Regions from separate parts of the Leifsonia sp. McL0627 genome, predicted to be linked through region 1. Evidence: predicted binding sites of a transcription regulator. Region 1 holds the regulator's gene; the other holds the start of a gene.

Region 1 (10,072 bases):
CGGCAGGTCCACCTGCGTGATGTCGCCGGTGACGACCATCCGCGACCCGAAACCGAGCCGGGTGAGGAACATCTTCATCTGCTCCGGCGTGGTGTTCTGCGCCTCGTCGAGCACGATGAACGAGTCGTTCAGGGTGCGACCGCGCATGTAGGCCAGCGGGGCGACCTCGATCGTGCCCGCCGCGAGGAGCTTCGGCACGAGGTCGGGGTCCATCATCTCGTTGAGCGCGTCGTAGAGCGGACGCAGATACGGGTCGATTTTGTCGGTGAGCGTGCCAGGCAGGTAGCCGAGGCGTTCGCCGGCCTCCACGGCCGGACGGGTCAGGATGATCCTGCTGACCTCTTTGCGCTGGAGCGCCTGCACGGCCTTCGCCATCGCGAGGTAGGTCTTGCCCGTTCCCGCCGGACCGATGCCGAACACGATCGTGTTGTGGTCGATCGCGTCGACGTACTCCTTCTGACCGAGCGTCTTCGGCCTGATCGCTTTGCCGCGTGCGGTCAGGATCGCCTGGCTCAGCACATCCGACGGGCTCAGGTTCAGCCCGGTGTCGAGCATCCTGGCCGAACTGGTCACCTCGGCCGGACTGATCTCCTGGCCGTTGCGCACCATCAGCAGCAACTCCTCGATCAACCGGCGGGCGGCCTCGACCTGCACGGCGTCGCCGGTCAGGGAGATCTCGTTGCCGCGCACGTGCACGCTGACCAGCGGATACTGCCGCTCCAGGGTGGTCAGCAGCCGGTCCTGCGGACCGAGCAACCGCACCATCTGCACGCCGTCGACGTGCAGCCGCGCTTCGGACTCCGCCGTCGGCTCTCCGGCGGCCGGCGTTGATTCGCTAGTCGGCAAGGCTTCCTTCCTCGAGCTCTCCGCTCAGAACGTGGGCGTGGACGTGGAACACGGTCTGTCCGGCGTTCGCCCCTGTGTTGAAGATCAAACGGAAATCGCCGTCCGCGTGTTCCTCGGCGAGTCGTTTCGCCGTCGCGACCAGCTCGGCGAGCAGCGCAGGGTCGCCAGCGGCGAGCTCCACGACGTCGCGGTACTGCTGCGTCTTCGGCACCACGAGCAGGTGGACGGGTGCCTTGGGCGCGATGTCGCGGAACGCGATGATGCGCTCGCCGTCGTAGACGATGTCGGCCGGGATCTCCCCCGCGATGATGCGGGAGAAGATCGAAGGCTGCTCGGTTTCCATGTGTTCCATTCTATTCGTGCGTCCCCGCAGTGCGGCAGCCGTCGGCGGAGTCTGCCAGAAGCGTAATGATCACGCGCGGCCAAACATTTCACATTGGCGTTGCGGATACAGTGTGTGTCATGTCAAAAGTGACGATTGATCCGACTCGCCTGCGGGCGGGGGCGACCGCCCTGTCAGCAACCGAGCAGGATCCTCGGGGCCGGAGGTTCGGCCCCGGCGACCTCGGGTCGGTGCAGTCAGACGCGGCTTTCGAGGAGTTCGCCGACTACTGGACCACCGGACGGTCGGCTGTGACGCAGAGTTCGGATGCCCTGGCGACGGTGCTGCGTTCGGCGGCGGATGCGTACACCAGCCGCGATGCCGACGACGCCCGACGATTCGGCGGTGGCGTTCATGCGTTCTGACGGACGAGATTGGTCGCCGTTGATGTTCCACGATGATCCGACCCCGGGGATTCCTGGTGCGGTCACAGCGTGGATGTCAGAATTGCAGGCGCATTCGGAGCGCTATCGGGTGCGAGCCGAGAAGATGAACGAGACGGTGGCGATCGTCGACGTTCACGCCTGGTCCGGTCTCGCTGCGGAGGCGTTCCGTGAGCGGTTGCGGGTGGTCGCAGACGGTGCGAGCACAGTCTAGCGAGCCACGGCGAGGCGGGTGCCGCGGCGAGGGTGTGGGCGGACGCGATGTTCTCCACGCAGTACTCCGCCGACCAGGCGCTGCGCTCTGCGGAAGACGCCGAACGCGATATCGCCATCGCCCAGGCTGTGGTGTGTACGCTCACCGGCGATCACGCCGCGCTGCTGGAGAGTCTGGAGACGCTGCAGAGAGCGTCGTCGCACGATGACCATTCGACGGGGACGGAGCTCCTGACGGCGCGGCGCCATGCCGAAGAAGCACACGATGACCTGGTCAGGGCGCAGCACAGCCTCGAGGACGCCGAGGCGCGGCTGGCTGACGCGCGCGGGCACGGACAGGACGCGAAGCGGGAGTACGAGCACGCGGAGGCGATCTTCGTTCGCGGGCTGGAGGCCGCCAGGACCGGCGCCATCGCTCACGCCACCGCGACGGACCTGAAGGACTTCGCGTCCGGCGCGAGCAAGCTCGGCACGATCGATGCGGCCGGGCGCGGGAGCGACGTCGCGCTGATGACCTTGCTGCATCGACTTACCCCGGACGAGCTCGCCACGCTGCTCACCGGCGATGCGACACTCCAGCAGCAGTTCTGGGACACCCCTCCGAACCCAGAGGCGGTCGCCGGCTGGTGGAACGGTCTCCCGGTGGAGGTGCGGGACCAGCTCCTCGCGGTTGCGCCGGGGATTCTCGGGAATCTGCCCGGGATGCCGTACACGGATCGTGACCGTGCCAACCGCATCAGCCTGGCGCAGGCGGAGAAGAACCCACACCTGACGGACGATCAGCGTGCTGTGCTGAAGAAGATGGAGCGGGCGTTGGAAGCGCCCTCTCGCGGCACACCAGTGCGGTTGGTGGCGTTCAACCTCTTCAGCGAACCTCCGATGGTCGCTGTCGGCTACGGCGACCTCGACGCTTGTCAGAATACGACTTGGTGCGCGGGTGGCATGGGCTTCGGGGCCAAGGACGCTCTTGATGATTGGACTGACGCCGCCAAAAACCTCTACCGCGCCCAGAAGGAACTTGACGTCGGCCGTCCTGGGGTGATCGCGTGGCTGGAGTACGACAACCCGGACCTCGTCGGAGTCAACCTCAGCATCTCGGCAAAAAAGGGGGCGCCGCGGTTCGCTGCCGAGCTCGACGGAAACGCGGCCACCCGCGACGTATTCGGGCCGGGCGCGTCGCCGATCACTGTCACCGCCCACTCCTACGGCACCACGATGGCCGCGGCCGCGCTGACCTTGGTCCACACCCGGATCGACGCGTTCGTGATGGTCGGCTCCGCCGGAATCGACACGGACCTGGTGCCGTCGCTGTCCGCGATTCGCGCCGACCACCTCTACACCACCGCGGCCACCGCCGACGGCCTCGCCCCGCTCGGCTCCTCCGTCTCCGGACGTGCCGAACCCAACCCGGCGGTGGCGGATCCAAGAAGCCGCGCCATCGGCGGAGCCGAAGCCTTCTCCTCCGACGGCGACGGAAAGGACCTGAAACGGGTCGACGGACACAACCCCCTCGGCGAAAAGGGCAGAGAACGTAACAGCGGACCGCTGACCCTCAACACCATCCCCTCCGCAGGACACGGCTACTACGACCTTGACACTCAATCGCTGCACAACATCGCTGCAACCACCTCCGGACAACCTCACAACGTGAACGGGGGCCTCACCGACACCACCCGCTCGGCAGACAAGCACAACGAGATCGCGGACCTGATCGCCGAGACCAGCCGGGGTCCCCGACTCTGAGAAGACACATGAGCCAGACCACCATCCGCACTCCAGCCCTCTTTGCCATCGTCGCCACGCTCACCCTTGGAGGTTGCACCATGACCACTCCCACCGATCCCGGACCCCAGAAAACCGGACAGCAACTCCGAGCGCAGCTCATCGCCGACGCCACCGCTGCAATGGCCGCCTCCGGCTTCCCCGACGGGTGGGCGTACGACACACAGCCCGACGCCATTCCATGGAATCCGGAAACGGATGAATTCCTGGGCTCCCGATGCTCCACCTCCAGAGGCGAGACACGCCAGCGCTTTGATGCACCGCTCTTCCACGCACCCGTCGGCGATCCCGTGGCGTTCGCGAACTTGATGGGTGACTACTGGGCGGAACTGGGTTACACCGTCAGCACCGTGATCCCCACGATCACCGCGCCAGGCGGCAACCATTTCACTCAGATCCGTGCGGATCGCGCAGACGGAACCCTTGCTGCCGGAGTGATCGGGCAGGACGTGTTCTTCGTTCTCAAGACCTACACCGAGTGCTCTACCGACCCCACCCTGGACATGTTCGCCGGACCCACCGGCTACCGCGAATTCGACATGCTCGAACCCGACCCGTACCACCCGACCGACACCCCGACGATCACCCCCTACCCCGACCGCTGACCACGCACCGCTGGGCGATCACGCTCGACCGACCCCAGGGAGGCACTCCTCAGCGACGGGGCTACCAGCGCCCCAGCGCAGCGTTCAGCACGGCAAGAGCGGCGGGCCCGGCGGTCGAGGTGCGCAGCACCGTCGAGCCGAGCCGCACGAGTTCGGCGCCCGCGTCGCGGAACGCGTCGAGCTCGGACGGCGCGATCCCGCCCTCCGGGCCGACGACGAGCACGAGCGGCCGCCCGTCCTGCTGTATGTCGGTCAGCTTCGCATCCGCGTCGGGCTCCAGCACCAGTACGCGCGCCCCCGCGCACAGCGCCGCCACCTGCTTCGTGGACGCCAGCTCGCCGACCTCCGGCACCCAGGCACGGATCGACTGCTTGGCGGCTTCGCGCACGATGGTCGCCCAGCGTTCGCGGCCCTTGGCGACCTTCGGCCCCTCCCAGCGGGAGACGGAACGGCTCGCGGACCACGGGACCACCGCATCCACCCCCAGCTCGGTGGCTGCCTGGATGGCGAGTTCGTCCCTGTCGCCCTTGGCGAGAGCCTGCACGAGCGTGATCGCCGGGGCGGCGCGCTCGACGCGCTCCACCACGTCCACGTCGATGGTCAGCGCGGCGTTCGTTGCCTCGATCACCTCACCGGAGGCCACGAGCCCCCGGCCGTTGCCGATCAAGACAGACTGGCCGGGGCGCGTGCGGTTCACCGTCGCCGCGTGCTTCGCCTCCGCGCCGGTGATCGTCAGGCGTCCGCCGACCGTGACGTCGTCGAGGTCCTCACGCAGATAGAGCGAACTCATCGATTGCTCAGACGTTCAGGAAGCGGTCGCGCAGCTTCGCAAACAAGCCCTGCTGGAACCGCGCGAGCGACGGGTCCGCCTGCTTGTGGGTGGCAGCGAACTGTTTAATCAGCTCGCGCTCCTTGTGGTCCAGCTTGGTCGGGGTGACCACCTGGATGCCCACGCGAAGATCTCCGCGCCCGTTGCCGCGCAGGTGCGTGATGCCGCGGTCCTTCACCGAGATGATGTCCGCGCTCTGGATGCCCGCCTTCAGCTCCAGCTTGATGTCGCCGTCGAGCGCCTTCACCGTGGCGGTGGTGCCGAGGATCGCATCCGTCATCGCCACCTCCAGGGTGCAGAGCAGATCGTCGCCGTCACGGCTGAAGACGTCGTCGTGCTTGACCTTGATCTCCAGGTAGAGGTCGCCGTTCGGGCCGCCGGCCGGTCCGGCCTCGCCGCTGCCCGGCATCTGTAGGCGCAGACCCGTGTCTACACCGGCGGGGATGTCGACGGGGACGGTGCGGCGTGCGCGGACACGGCCCTGACCCTGGCAGGTGACACACGGGGTCGCGATGACCGTGCCGTAGCCGCGGCAGGTGCCGCACGGCGAGGAGGTCATCACGTTGCCGAGCAGCGAGCGCACGGAACGCTGAATGCTGCCGGTGCCGTGACAGATGTCGCAGGTGACGGGAGCGGTGCCCGGCTGGCAGCACGACCCGTTGCAGGTCTCGCAGACGATCGCGGTGTCGACCTCGAGGTCGCGGTGCGTGCCGAAGATGACCTCGTCGAGGTCGACCTCCACGCGCAGCAACGCATCCTGGCCACGCTCCCTGCGCGACTTCGGGCCGCGGCTCTGGCTGCCTCCGCCGAAGAACGTCTCGAAGATGTCGCCGAAGCCGCCGAAGTTCTGGCCGCCTCCCCCGCCGAAGCCGGCCTGGGGTCCGAGATCGTACTGCTCGCGCTGCTGCGGGTCGCTCAGCACGTCGTACGCATGCGTCACCAGCTTGAACCGCTCCGACGCCTCCGTGGACGGGTTCACGTCCGGGTGGAGTTCGCGGGCGAGGCGGCGGTACGCCTTCTTGATCTCATCGGGAGTGGCGTTGCGCTCAACGCCCAGGACTTCGTAGTGGTCGGCCACAGACGGCTTTTCCTTCGTGTTCGTTGTCTTATTCGCCGAGCAGGCGGGAGAGGTAGCGGGCCACCGCTCGAACGGCGGCCATGTTGCTCGAATAGTCCATGCGGAGCGGGCCGAGCACGCCGAGGCGCGCCAGCTCCGAACCGGAGGCGGTGTAGCCGCTCGACAGCACAGAGGTCTCCGCGAGCCCGAACGACGCATTCTCGCGCCCGATGCTCACCGCCACCCCGTGCTGGTCGCCGGCCATCTCACCGAACAGCTTCAACAGCACGACCTGCTCCTCGATGGCTTCGAGGACGGGGTAGATGCTCCCCGTGAAGTCGTGCTCGGTGCGGACCAGGTTCGCAGCCCCCGCCATCACCAGTTTGTCCTGGCGGTTCGCGGCGATCTGCTCCATCAAAGCAAGTGCCACGGGCTCGACCAGCGCCTGCGTGCGCTCGGTCAGTGCATCCGGTAGCTGCGAGAGCCTGGCGGTGGCGTCGGCGAGGGACAGCCCGGCCGCCGCCCCGTTGATCGCGCCGCGAATCTCGGCAACGTCTTCGTCCGACAGTTCGGACGACAGCTCGATGGTTCGCTGCTCGACGGCGCCGGAGTCGGTGATGAGCACACTGAGCAGCCTGCGCGGAGCGAGCATCACCAACTCGATGTGCCGGATCCGCGACCGCGACACCGACGGATACTGAACAAGGGCGACCTGGTTGGTCAGCTGCGAGAGCAGACGGACCGTGCGAACGAGCACGTCGTCCAGATCCACCGAGTCGCCCAGGAACACCTCGATCGCCTGCCGCTGCGCGTGGCTGAGCGGACGCACCTCGGCGAGGTGGTCGACGAACAGCCGGTAGCCCTTGTCGGTCGGAACCCGACCGGACGACGTGTGCGGCGCCGCGATCAGGTCCTCCTCTTCGAGGGCGGCCATGTCGTTGCGGATCGTCGCGGCGGACACGCCGAACGCGTGACGCTCCACGATGCTCTTCGACCCGACCGGTTCCCGCGAGGCGACGTAGTCCTGCACGATCACGCGCAGCACTTCGAGGCTCCGCTCAGAAACCATGCGACCCGCCTCCCGAAGACTCTTAGCACTCACTGAACCTGAGTGCTAATCATAACGCCCTGACACACCCACGCGATCATTGCACCCGCCGGAGCGGCGGCAGTACGGTATGCGCACAGGTTCGATTCAGCGATCCCGCGAACGAGAGGTTCCGACCATGAGTGACCCGAACCAGCCGCCGGTGGACCCGGCAGAAGGCGCTGTTCCCCCGCAACAGCCGAACGTTCCCCCGCAGCAGCCGTACGGGCAGGTTCCGCCGCAGCAGCAGCCCCCGCAGCAGCAGCCGCCCCAGCAGCCATACGGCGGGCAGGTTCCTCCGCAACAGCCCCCGCAGCAGCAGCCATATGGCGGGCAGGTCCCGCCCCAGCAGCCATACGGTCAGCAGCCCCCTCAGCAGCAGCCGTACGGCGGCCAGGTTCCTCCGCAGCAGCCCCAGCAGCCGTATGCGGCCCCCGCCGCCCCGCTCGACCCCACCCAGGACAAGCAGTGGGCGTCGTTCGCGCACCTCGGCGGCATCCTCTGGGTGCTGCCGTCGCTCATCATCTTCCTCGTGTTCAAAGACCGCGGGCGACTGACCAACCAGGAGGCCAAAGAGGCGCTCAACTGGCAGATCACCTGGATCATCATCTGGCTCGCCTCCCAGATCGTCGGCGCGGTCCTGACGTTCACCGGATTCGGGTGGGTCATCTTCGGCCTGCTCATCCCGTGGATCCTCTACGTCGTCAACCTGATCTTCTCGATCCTCGGATTCGTCAAGGTCAACGGCGGAGGCACGTACCGCTACCCGGTGAACTTCCGCTTCATCAAGTAGCGCCGCGCGCGCCTGGCGGAGACGCCGAGGGACCCCGGTCTCTCGGCGTCTTCCCAGTTTCGGCGGCTTTGCCTTACTGTTGTGGCTGACGATCCCGTCCACGACCCCGCCCGGACTCCCGGGCGCAGCCAAGGAGAGAACATGTCCGCAACGCCCCCGCCGCCCCCCGGCGCACCATACGGAGGCCAGTCCCAGCAGCTCAGCCCCTCGGATGAGAAGCTCTGGGCCACGCTGGTCCACATCGGTGGAATCATCTTCAACTGGATTCCGGCGCTCATCGGCTATCTCGTTCTCAAAGACAAGGGACCATTCGTCCGCGCGCACACCGCGACGGCCCTGAACTTCCAGATCACGATCTTCATCGCATACGCGGTCGGATCGATCCTGTCGATCGTCTTCGTCGGCGTGATCCTCATCGCAGCCGCCGCGATCATCAACATCGTCTTCAGCATCATCGCCGCCATCAAGGCCAACCAGGGCGAGTACTACGTGTACCCGCTGGCCATCCGGTTCGTCAGCTAGCCTTCCGGCTTCCGGCTTCCGGCTTCCGGCGCTCGCGCCTCATCGAGTGGTCCCGAATTGCCGCGTGCACACGTGCACGCACGGCAATTCGGGACCACTCGTTTGCGTTGAGGGGCGGGCCGGGGCGGCGAGGGGTGAGAGCGTGCGTGCCGCGTCAGTCGTCGAGGAGGCGGCGGACGACGGCGTCGGCGAGCAGGCGGCCGGAGAGCGTGAGCTCGACGTTCCCTTGGAGCGCCTGGCGCGCATCCACCAGGCCGTCGGCGATCAGGCCGGCGACGGCGGTGCGGCCGTGCTGGTCGAGGTCGGCCGTCGTGATGCCGTCCCGGATGCGCGTGAGGAGCAGCACGCGCTCCACGCGCCTGGTCTCGGCGTCGAGCGTCTCGCGACCGGCCGCCGGGGACTCGCCCGCCAGTACGCGGCCTGCGTATGCGGCCGGATGCTTCACGTTCCACCAGCGGACACCGCCGACGTGGCTGTGCGCCCCCGGCCCGACGCCCCACCAGTCGTGCCCCTGCCAATACGCCAGGTTGTGGCGTGACCGGTGCTGGTCGTCGACCGCCCAGTTGCTGACCTCGTACCACCCGTACCCGGCGCCGCCGAGCCGCGCATCCGCCAGCTCGTACATGTCGGCCTGCAGGTCCTCATCCGGTTCGGCGACCTGACCCGACTTGATCTGTCTGGCGAGCTTCGTGCCCGTCTCGACGATCAGCGAATACGCGGACAGATGATCCGGGCGGCAGGCGATCGCCGCGTCGAGCGACCGCTCCCAGTCGTCCAGCGACTCCCCCGGCGTTCCGTAGATGAGGTCGAGGCTCACCTGCAGTCCGGCGTCGCGCGCCCACTGGACCACCAGCGGCACACGCTCCGGGTCGTGGGTGCGCTCCAGTGTCGCGAGCACGTGCGGGACAGCCGACTGCATCCCGAACGAAACGCGCGTGAACCCGGCGGCGGCCAACCCCTGCAGGTAGGCGGCGTCGACCGAGTCTGGGTTGGCCTCTGTGGTGATCTCCGCCCCGTCGGCCAGACCCCACGCATCCCGGACGGAGCCGAGCATCCCTGTCAGGTCGGAGGCGGGAAGCATGGTCGGGGTACCACCGCCGAAGAACACGGTCGACACCGCACGCGCCGGGAGGCCGCTCCGCTCCAGCACGGAGGCGCCGAAAGCGACCTCGCGCTGCGCGTGACCGGCGTACTCGAATTGCGAGACGCCCCGCAGCTCGGTGGCGGTGTAGGTGTTGAAGTCGCAGTACCCGCAACGCACCCGGCAGAACGGCACGTGCAGGTAGACCCCGAACGCGCGCTCGTCGACGCCGTCGAGAACGCTGGAGGGAAGCAGGCCGTCGGCCGGAGCCGGATCGCCGAGGGGAAGAGCGCTCGGCACGTCAGGCCGACCGCACGGGCAGAAGCGAACGCAGATACTTGGCGGTGTAGTGACGCTGCACCAACCTCAGGATGGGCGCAGTCAGCCGGTAGAACGTGGTCGACGGCCGCGAGAACGCCCGCAACACGAACCACACCGAGCCGTCATCGCGCAGCTCGACGATGAACGCCTCCTCACCAGACTCCGGATGCC
Region 2 (10,072 bases), 890 kb from region 1:
CCGCACGGACTCGTAGAAGCTCGGCCAGCCGCATCCGGAGTCGAACTTGGTGCCGGACTTGAAGAGCTCGGCTCCGCAGGCGGCACACGTGTAGAGGCCGGCGCGGCTCTCGTCCAGCAGCTCGCCCGTCCACGGACGCTCGGTGCCGGCCTCGCGCAGCACGGCGTACTGCTCGGGGCTGAGTTCCTTGCGCCACTCGTCTTCGCTCTTGGCGACGTCGTACTCCATGCGTGTTCCTTTCGTCGTTCCCAACACTAAACGGCGGAGGGGTCGTGACTGTTCCCTGTTTCGCACGGAGACCGCGCGCCGGGAGGCCAACACACAGAAACGCGCAAATAGGATGAACCGCGAACGCAGGAGCTCTCGGAACGACCGACAGGGAGGATGGGATCACGATGGCGAACGCGGCAGACGAGCCGGCATCCAGTCGGCGCCCTGACGACCTGAGTGATCGGGACGTCGCCATCCTCGCGTTCGAGCGGCAGTGGTGGCGGCATGCCGGCGCCAAGGAGCAGGCCATCCGCGAGGAGTTCGGTCTTTCCGCGGCACGGTACTATCAGCTGCTCGGTGCACTGATCGACCAGCCGGCCGCTCTGCAGCACGACCCCATGCTCGTCAAGCGGCTTCTCAGACTGCGCGAGGCGAGAATGGCCGCCAGAAGCTCCCGGACGCTCGCGTCCGACGACTGAGGACTCCCGACACGATGGCAGAGAAGTACCCCAAGGACCGTTTCGACGCGATTCCTGACGACCTGACCCGCGTCGGAGCACACCGCGCACCCCGTGCCAAGGGCCGGGGCTGGATCGGTTTCGGCTGGGCGGCGCTCGCCACCGTCGTGCTGATCGGCGCCGGAGTGTTCGGACTGTCGGTCATCAACGGCAGCATCTCGTTCCACGGCTCGCCCGCGACCAACTCCGCGTCGAAGACGCCGAGCGCGACGCCGACGCCGACCATCGTTCCGACGATCGACCCCGCGCTCACCGTCAACGTGCTCAACGGGACGACGACCGTCGGCCTTGCGCAAGCGGCGGGCACCAAGCTCACCGCGGCCGGGATCAAGGTCGGGGCGCTCGCCAACGCCGACAAGACCGACCTCACGCAGACCGTCGTCTACTACTCCGACCCGAAGAACGCCGGGGCGGCGCTCGGCGTCGCGCAGGCGCTGCCCGGGGCGACAACGGCGGAGACTCAGGACTACGCGAACACCGGCGCCGATATCACAGTGGTGCTGGGAAGCAACTTCACGGGCTGACCTTTTCGCCCATCCGGTTTTGTTTCGGCGTGTTTAACTTCTAACGGTTTCCAGTCATTTCCTGCCTTTTTGACGAAATAGCTGGTGTTTGCGTGCATTGAAAGCATTAGTATCTGGTTTCAACGCGCCGGTGATGGGCCGTCGCTTCGAAACACAGCAATAGGAGTAATGCATGGCGAACGGAACCGTGAAGTGGTTCAACGCTGAAAAGGGCTACGGATTCATCACCGTCGATGAGGGGGGACAGGACGTCTTCGTCCACTACTCCGCCATCGACATGAACGGCTACAAGGTCCTCGAAGAGGGTCAGCAGGTCGTGTTCGAGGTCGGCAGCGGACAGAAGGGCCCGCAAGCTGAGTCGGTGCGTCCGGCGTAGCACGCAGCAACCAAACCGTGTGAGCGCCGTCCCGAGAGGGGCGGCGCTCTCGTCTGTTCCGGCCCTCGGCGCGTTCTCGCCTTGCACTCGGCTGGCACGAGTGCCAGAATCGCTTTAGCACTCCAGCTGTTCGAGTGCTAACCGTTCGCATCTTTCGCAACGTCCGGGAGGGACGAGAAACAACCATGGCAAAGATCATTGCTTTCGACGAGGACGCCCGCCGCGGCCTTGAGCGCGGCCTCAACATCCTGGCCGACACCGTCAAGGTGACGCTTGGCCCGCGCGGCCGCAACGTCGTTCTCGAGAAGAAGTGGGGCGCCCCCACGATCACCAACGACGGCGTGTCCATCGCGAAGGAGATCGAGCTCGACGACCCGTTCGAGAAGATCGGCGCGGAGCTCGTCAAGGAGGTCGCCAAGAAGACCGACGACGTCGCAGGTGACGGAACCACCACCGCGACCGTTCTCGCTCAGGCGCTCGTCAAGGAAGGCCTCCGCAACGTGGCCGCCGGCGCAGACCCCATCACCCTGAAGCGCGGCATCGAGAAGGCCGTCAAGGCCGTCACCGAGGAGCTCGTCGCGAGCGCCAAGGAGGTCGAGACCAAGGCCGAGATCGCTGCGACCGCGTCCATCTCCGCCGGCGACACCACCATCGGCGACATCATCGCCGAGGCGATCGACAAGGTCGGCAAGGAGGGCGTCGTCACCGTCGAGGAGTCGAACACCTTCGGCACCGAGCTCGAACTGACCGAGGGCATGCGCTTCGACAAGGGTTACCTGTCGCAGTACTTCGTCACCGACCAGGACCGCCAGGAGGCGGTGTTCGAAGACCCGTACATCCTCATCGCCAACCAGAAGATCTCCAGCATCAAAGACCTGCTGCCGATCGTCGACAAGGTGATCCAGGCCAACAAGCAGCTCCTGATCATCGCTGAGGACGTCGACGGCGAGGCCCTGGCCACGCTGATCGTCAACAAGATCCGCGGCATCTTCAAGTCGGTCGCCGTCAAGGCTCCCGGGTTCGGCGACCGCCGCAAGGCGCAGCTGCAGGACATCGCCATCCTCACCGGTGGCCAGGTCATCTCCGAGGAGGTCGGCCTCAAGCTCGAGAACGTCACCCTCGACCTGCTCGGTCAGGCACGCAAGGTCGTCATCACCAAGGATGAGACCACCATCGTCGAAGGCGCCGGCGACTCCGAGGCCATCGCCGGTCGCGTTGCTCAGATCCGCAACGAGATCGAGAACACGGACAGCGACTACGACCGTGAGAAGCTGCAGGAGCGCCTGGCGAAGCTCGCCGGCGGTGTTGCAGTCATCAAGGCCGGCGCCGCGACCGAGGTCGAGCTCAAGGAGCGCAAGCACCGCATCGAAGACGCGGTCCGCAACGCGAAGGCAGCCGTCGAAGAGGGCATCGTCGCCGGTGGTGGCGTCGCCCTCATCCAGGCGGGCAAGACCGCTTTCGCGAAGCTCGAGCTCACGGGTGACGAGGCCACCGGCGCCAACATCGTCCGCGTCGCCATCGAGGCTCCGCTCAAGCAGATCGCCATCAACGCAGGCCTCGAGCCCGGCGTCGTGGTCGAGAAGGTCCGCAACCTCCCGGTGGGTCACGGCCTCAACGCCGCCACCGGCGAGTACGTCGACATGCTCGCCTCCGGCATCAACGACCCGGTGAAGGTCACCCGCTCGGCCCTGCAGAACGCAGCGTCGATCGCCGGGCTGTTCCTCACCACCGAGGCCGTCGTCGCCGACAAGCCGGAGAAGAACGCCGCTCCGGTCGGCGACCCGACCGGTGGCATGGACTTCTAAGTCCGACACACCTCGAAGAGGGCGTCTCCCGCACGGGAGGCGCCCTCTTCTGTGTCTCGGTGGGCTCTGTGTCTCGGTGGGCTCTGTGTCTGGGCGGGTGGGGTCCCGCGCTTGCCACCGACGGCACGGTTTATCCACAGCTCCGGGCAGGGCTTCGCGAGATGCCAGTAACTGTCGCGAAACACCCGGGATGCTGCGCAGTTACTGGTATCTCGCGGGCTGCGCGGCGGCGCGAGCGGCGCGGCTACGCCGCGGGCGCGGCGGCCGGGGTGCCGGTCGGCGCCAGGGGGAGGGAGACGCGGAAGGTGGCGCCACCGCCGTCCGTCTCGACGACCTCGACCGTGCCGTGGTGCGCGGAGATGATGGAGGAGACGATGGCGAGGCCGAGGCCGCTGCCGCCCGTCTCGCGGGCGCGGGAGGTGTCGGCGCGCCAGAAGCGCTGGAAGATCTTCTCGCGGATCTGCGGCGGGATGCCGTCGCCGTGGTCGCGGACCTCGAGGATCGCACGGCCGGTCAGGTGGTTGACCTGCACCATGATCTCGATGGGGGTGCCCTCTGCGGTGTATCGCAGGGCGTTGCCCATCAGGTTGGTGACGACCTGGCGCAGCTTGTTCTCCTCCGCGAGCACGATCGCGGGCTCCGCGGCGATCGGCTGGTGCAGCACCAGCTGTTCTGCCGTGGTGATCGGCATCGGCTCCGCCCCTGGGCGACGGGAGCGGCCGCGGCGCAGGCGCGCGAGGGTCGCCCCGGCGAACGCGATCGGACCGGTGGCGTTGCTGACGCGGGCGCCCTGATCCTGGATGGGCATGGGCACCGTGTCGACGCCCGGCTCCTCCGGGCCGAACTCGGGGAGGAGATCGGGTCGGGGGTGATGACCGTGACGACGCGTCCGGGGGAGCCGGCCATCGCATCCATTGCGGCGTCCTGGGCGATGCGCACCAGGTCGACGGGGTGCAGGTTCAGCGGCTTGGTCTCGTCGAGCCGGGCCAACTCCAGCAGGTCTTCGACGAGGCCCCCCATCCGGATGGCCTCCTTCTCGATCCTGTCCATCGCCTGCGCGACGTCCTCCGGGGTCTGCAGCGCGCCCATCCGGTACAGCTCGGCGTAGCCGCGCACCGAGACGAGCGGGGTGCGCAGTTCGTGGCTGGCGTCTCCGACGAAGCGGCGCATCTGATCGATGGTCCTGGCGCGGTCGTTGAACGCCCGGTCGATGCGGTTCAGCATGGTGTTGAGCGAGCGGTTGAGGCGGCCGACCTCGGTGTTCGGGGTGGCGCCGCCGAGGCGCTGGCTGAAGTCGCCGTCCGCGATGGCCGCCGCGGTCTGCTCCACCTCCCTCAGCGGGGAGAACGTGGTGGTCACCAGCATCCGGGTGAGCCCGGCTCCGACGATGATCACGATGACGCCGAAGCCCAGGAAGATCGCGAGGAAGCTCGCCATCACCGTGTCGATCTGCGACGTGGTCGTGGCGACGATGGCCGTGCCGAGGGCACCGGGCGGGTTCGTCAGCGTGACCGTCTGCGCCAAGGCGCGGTATGCGGTGTGCCCATCATTGCTGAGCAGCGGGTAGCCGCCCGCCGGGAGCTGCTTGCCCTCCGACACGGTCAGCGTCTTGGGCACCGCAGGCCGGTGCGCCTCCGGGATGTTCGCCCAGTTGGAGCGCACCAGCTTGCCGTCCGAGTCGTAGAGCGCGGCGAAGTAGTCGGACGGGCTGGCGTCCGTCGCGATCTTCTCGCTGTCGGCGGACGTGCCGTAGAGGTAGGTGTTGAGGTAGGTGGCCCCTGACGCGGCGGAGAGCTGCGCATCCAGCTGGTCGAGCAGCACCGGCTTCAGCATCGACATGGTGCCGATGCCGGTCACCAACAGCCCGAGGGTCAGCATCAGCACGGTGACGCCCGTGATCTTGGTGCGCAGAGAGATCGCGTTCCATCGATCGAGTAAGCGATTGTGCATGAGGCCGCCAGTTTACGCAGCCGAAGCTGTGCCTGGAATGTGGGGGATCCCGGTCAGACCTTCGCGGCCTTCAGCATGTAGCCGAAACCGCGCTTGGTCTGGATGAGGGGCTCGCTGGAGTGCGCATCCACCTTGCGGCGCAGGTAGGAGATGTACGACTCGACGATGCCGGCGTCTCCGTTGAAGTCGTATTCCCAGACGTGGTCGAGGATCTGCGCCTTGGACAGCACGCGGTTGGGGTTCAGCATCAGGTAGCGCAGCAGCTTGAACTCGGTGGGGCTGAGCTCGATGGCGGTGTCGCCGACGAAGACCTCGTGGGTGTCCTGGTCCATCGTGAGCTCGCCGGCGCGGATGACCGCATCTTCATCGGCCTGCATCGTGCGGCGCAGGATGGCCTTGATGCGGGCGACGATCTCGTCGAGGCTGAACGGCTTGGTGACGTAGTCGTCTCCACCGACGGTGAGACCGGTGATCTTGTCCTCGGTGTCGTCCTTGGCCGTGAGGAACAGGATGGGCGCGGTGTACCCGGCGCCGCGGAGGCGCTTGGTGACGCCGAATCCGTTCATGTCGGGGAGCATCACGTCGAGGATGATGAGGTCTGGTTCCTCTTCGAGGACCGCGGAGATGGCCTGCGCACCGTTGCCGACCGCGCGCACGGCGAACCCGGCGAAGCGAAGGCTGGTGGTGAGGAGGTCGCGGATGTTGGGCTCGTCGTCGACGATCAGGATGCGGGGTCCGGCGTTCATGGCTCCTAGTATCTGCGCGTTGGCTGAGTCCTACCTGAGAGCGTTCGGTGTGGGGTTGGTGTGAGGGTCTGGCGGGGGCCGTACGAACAGTGGATGCTGGAAGCAACCGTCGCGAGGAGGACCCCCATGTCGAAGCCCACCGTCGTCATCGCCGGAGCAGGACTGGCCGGGGCCACCGTCGCCACCGAGCTGCGCGAGCGCGGGTTCGACGGCCGCATCCTGCTGTTCGGGGCGGAGACTCACCACCCGTACATCCGGCCGCCGCTGTCGAAGGAGTTCCTGAAAGGCGAGGCGGAGCGCTCGGCGGAGGACGTGCATTCGGAGGGGTGGTACGCGGACAACGCGGTCGAGTTCCTGCCGGAGACCGTCGCGAGTTCGTTCGATCCGGCGGCGCACGAGCTGTTCCTCGACGGCGGGGCGCGCATCACGTTCGACAGCCTGGTGCTCGCCACCGGGGCGAGCCCGCGGAGGCTCACCGTGCCCGGCGCCGGTCACGGCGCCGTCTTCACGCTGAGGACCGTGGAGGACAGCGAGTGGCTGCGGTCGGCGCTCGCGGTCGGCGGCCGGCGCGTGGTGGTGGTCGGCTCGGGATGGATCGGTCTGGAGGTGGCGGCCGCGGCGCGCGGCTACGGCAACGAGGTCACGGTGGTGGGGAGTTCCGCGGTGCCACTGAGTTCCGCCATCGGCGCCGAGCTGGGTCGGGTGTTCGAGCGGCTGCACACCGGCAACGGGGTCTCGTTCCGCCACGCGACATCGGTGGTCGCCATCGATGGGGCGGACGACGGCCCGCGCGAGGTGGTCACGGGGGCTGGGGAACGCATCCCGGCCGACCTGGTGGTGGTCGGCGTCGGTGCAGCCCCGAACACGGCCATCGCCGAGCGGTCCGGGCTCTCGCTCGACAACGGCGTCCCCGTCGACCAGGGGATGTGCACGGCCGCAGAGGACGTGTACGCCGCCGGAGACCTCGCCAACACCTTCCTGCCCGCGATCGGGCGGCATCTGCGCAATGAGCACTGGGCGAACGCGATCGCGGGCGGCACGGTCGCCGCGCACAGCATCCTGGGCGAGACGGCGAGCTACGACGACATCCCGTACTTCTACTCCGACCAATACGATCTGGGCATGGAGTATTCGGGTTACGGGCCGCTGGCCGCAGACGCCAGGGTCGTCTACCGGGGCGACGTCGAGCAGCGCGAGTTCGTGGCGTTCTGGCTGCGCAACGACCGCGTGGTCGCCGGGATGAACGTCAACGTCTGGGACGTGAACGAGCAGGTGCAGCGACTGATCCGCTCCGGCGAGCGCGTCGACGTCGCCAGGCTCACCGACGAGAGCGTGGACCTTGCCGCGCTCTGACCTGTACCTGCCACCGCTCCGCATCCCCGTTCGCACCATCGGCGCCCGCACCTTCGACTTCTCCCGGCGCGTGGCTGTGATGGCCGTCGTCAATCGCACCCCTGACTCGTTCTTCGACCAGGGCAGGACCTTTGCGCTCGATAAGGCCGTGCAGGCGAGCTTTCGCGCCGTCGAGCTCGGCGCGGACTGGGTGGACATCGGCGGGGCGCCGTTCGCGCCGGGGGAGCCGATCCCGGTGGAGGCGGAGGCGGAGCGGGTCGTGCCGGTGGTCGCCGAACTGCGCGCGGGCTCGGACGTTGTGATCTCGGTCGACACGTTCCACGCCGAAGTGGCGCGCCGGGCCATCGCGGCGGGTGCCACCGTCGTCAACGACACGACTGGTCTGAGCGACCCGGAGCTGGTGTCCGTCGTCGCGGACAGCGACGCCACCCTCGTCATCACCCACAGCCTGGCGACGCCGCGCACCTTCTACCCGCGCCCGCACTACGACGACATCGCCGCCGAGGTCGCCGCCTTCCTGCTGGCGAGGGTCGAGGTCGCGCTCGCCGCGGGCATCCCGGAGGAGCGGATCATCGTCGACCCCGGCCACGACCTCAACAAGAACACCCTCCAGTCGCTCGAACTCACCCGGCGGCTCAGCGAGATCGCCGACCTCGGCTACCCGACCCTCGCCGCCGTCTCGAACAAAGACTTCATCGGCGAGACCCTGGATGCGCCCCGATCCGAACGCCTCGAAGGCTCGATCGCCGCCGCGGTGGTCTCGATCGTCAACGGTGCCCGCATCATCCGGATGCACGACGTGGCCTCGTCGGTGGCCGCCACGCGGATGACGGAGGCGATCCTCGGCCTCCGCGAGCCCGCCTTCCTCAAGCACAACATGGGAGACGCCAATGACTGAGACCGCGATCGCGAAGCTCTCCCCGCTGCCGGCGGCGAACGACCTCAGCGACGACGACCTGGCCGCCCTCTACCGCGACGGCGCCGACGACCTGCCGTGGGTGCGCATCAACTTCGTCAGCAGCGTCGACGGTGCCGCCACCCACCAGGGGCTCTCCGGCGACCTCTCCGACGATGCGGACAAGCGCGTGTTCGCCGTGTTGCGCCGCCTCTGCGACGTGGTCGTGGTCGGGGCGGGCACCGTTCGCGCGGAAGGCTACAGCGCGATGCGGGTCGACGCCGCCTCCGAGCGGTGGCGGACCGAGCACGGCCTGAGCGCGCATCCGGTGTTCGCGATCGTCTCCGCGAGCCTCGACCTCGACGTCGCGAGCCCGATCTTCCAGGATGCGCCGGTGCGGCCGATCGTGCTCACCACGGAGCGGTCGCGGGCGGACCTCCGCGAGGCGCTGTCCGAGGTGGCTGACGTGGTGGTCTGCGGGCGCGACCGGGTGCAGCCGGAGGCGCTGGTGCGCGTGCTGAACGAGCGGGGGCTGGGGCGCATCCACTGCGAGGGAGGGCCGCACCTGTTCGGGGACCTGATCGCGTCCGCCCAGCTGGACGAGCTGTGCATCACGATCAGCCCGCGGCTGGAAGCCGGGGTGTCCACCCGGATCTCGGCGGGTGCGTCGCCGATCGTGCCGGTGGGGCTGCGGCTGGCGCACACGCTGCTGTCCGGCGACACGCTGCTGCTGCGGTATGTCCGGAGGTGAGGGGGCGCCGGTGGCCGATTCTGCGCCAGTGGCTGAGCCTTCGCCCGTCATCGATGCCGCGCTCGCCCGGCGGCTCGTCGACAGCCAGTTTCCGCAGTGGGCCGGGCTGCCGATCCGGGCGGTGGAGCTCGACGGGTGGGACAATCGCACCTTCCGGCTGGGGGAGGCGCTGAGCATCCGGTTGCCGAGCGGCCCGTGGTACGCGGAGCAGGTGGCGAAGGAGCAGGAGTGGCTGCCGCGACTGGCTCCGTTGCTGCCTGTGTCCATCCCAGTGCCGGTCGCGGCGGGGGTCGCAGGATCGGGCTACCCGTATCCGTGGTCGGTGTACCGCTGGCTCGACGGGCGGCCGGCCGCACTGGAGGGCATCGGCGACCCCGTGGCGTTCGCGGAGGCGGTCGGGTCGTTCCTGGTCGCGCTGCGGTCCTGCCCGACCGACGGCGCTCCGCTGCCGGGACGACACAACTTCTTCCGCGGCGACCCGCCAGCCGTCTACGGAGACGAGACGCGAGCGGCGATCAGCGCGCTCGCCGCGGCGGGCGATCCCATCGACCTGGATTCGGCGGCGCGGGTCTGGGCGGAGGCGGAGGCGGCAGTCTGGCTGGGCGACCCTGTCTGGTTCCACGGCGACATCGCCGGTGGCAACCTGCTGATGCGCGACGGGGCGCTCGCTGCGGTGATCGACTTCGGGACGTCCGGCGTCGGCGACCCGGCGTGCGACCTGGCGCTTGCGTGGACGACGCTCGACGGTGCAGCGCGGGCGGCGTACCGCCGCGTGCTCGGCGCCGACGACGCGATGTGGGCGCGCGGGAAGGGGTGGGCGCTGTGGAAGGCGCTCATCACGTTGCGCGACGACCCGAGCGATGTCGGCGCGCGCCTGACGGCCGAGCGCGTGCTGGCCTGAGCGCGCACGACTCGTGCCAAAAGTGCGGTTGCGCGCACCTGCA

What was found. Region 1 encodes HrcA, which represses chaperone genes, less so after heat shock. Its sites were predicted from a motif close to TTNGCACTCGNNNNNNNCGAGTGCNAA; they were not measured.
Region 2: the regulator HrcA is predicted to act here: its motif matches at 1,743-1,769, upstream of groL (chaperonin GroEL).

The regions. Positions count from the first base shown of each region.
Region 1 covers NZ_JBZCGM010000003.1:1,231,162-1,241,233, forward strand. The annotation lists gene AC37TH_RS14155 (PhoH family protein) at 1-846, opposite strand, end outside; gene AC37TH_RS14160 (histidine triad nucleotide-binding protein) at 836-1,189, opposite strand; gene AC37TH_RS14165 (hypothetical protein) at 1,309-1,593, shown strand; gene AC37TH_RS14170 (hypothetical protein) at 1,667-1,825, shown strand; gene AC37TH_RS14175 (alpha/beta hydrolase) at 1,873-3,567, shown strand; gene AC37TH_RS14180 (hypothetical protein) at 3,576-4,211, shown strand; gene AC37TH_RS14185 (16S rRNA (uracil(1498)-N(3))-methyltransferase) at 4,273-5,001, opposite strand; gene dnaJ (molecular chaperone DnaJ) at 5,009-6,118, opposite strand; gene hrcA (heat-inducible transcriptional repressor HrcA) at 6,147-7,166, opposite strand; gene AC37TH_RS14200 (DUF4870 domain-containing protein) at 7,324-7,977, shown strand; gene AC37TH_RS14205 (DUF4870 domain-containing protein) at 8,119-8,499, shown strand; gene hemW (radical SAM family heme chaperone HemW) at 8,654-9,880, opposite strand; gene AC37TH_RS14215 (DUF1990 domain-containing protein) at 9,882-10,072, opposite strand, start outside.
Region 2 covers NZ_JBZCGM010000003.1:344,040-354,111, forward strand. The annotation lists gene msrB (peptide-methionine (R)-S-oxide reductase MsrB) at 1-228, opposite strand, end outside; gene AC37TH_RS09870 (DUF3263 domain-containing protein) at 396-689, shown strand; gene AC37TH_RS09875 (LytR C-terminal domain-containing protein) at 704-1,252, shown strand; gene AC37TH_RS09880 (cold-shock protein) at 1,425-1,628, shown strand; gene groL (chaperonin GroEL) at 1,814-3,433, shown strand; gene AC37TH_RS09890 (sensor histidine kinase) at 3,678-4,124, opposite strand; gene AC37TH_RS09895 (sensor histidine kinase) at 4,016-5,383, opposite strand; gene AC37TH_RS09900 (response regulator transcription factor) at 5,437-6,129, opposite strand; gene AC37TH_RS09905 (NAD(P)/FAD-dependent oxidoreductase) at 6,256-7,482, shown strand; gene folP (dihydropteroate synthase) at 7,469-8,380, shown strand; gene AC37TH_RS09915 (pyrimidine reductase family protein) at 8,373-9,128, shown strand; gene AC37TH_RS09920 (aminoglycoside phosphotransferase family protein) at 9,157-10,029, shown strand.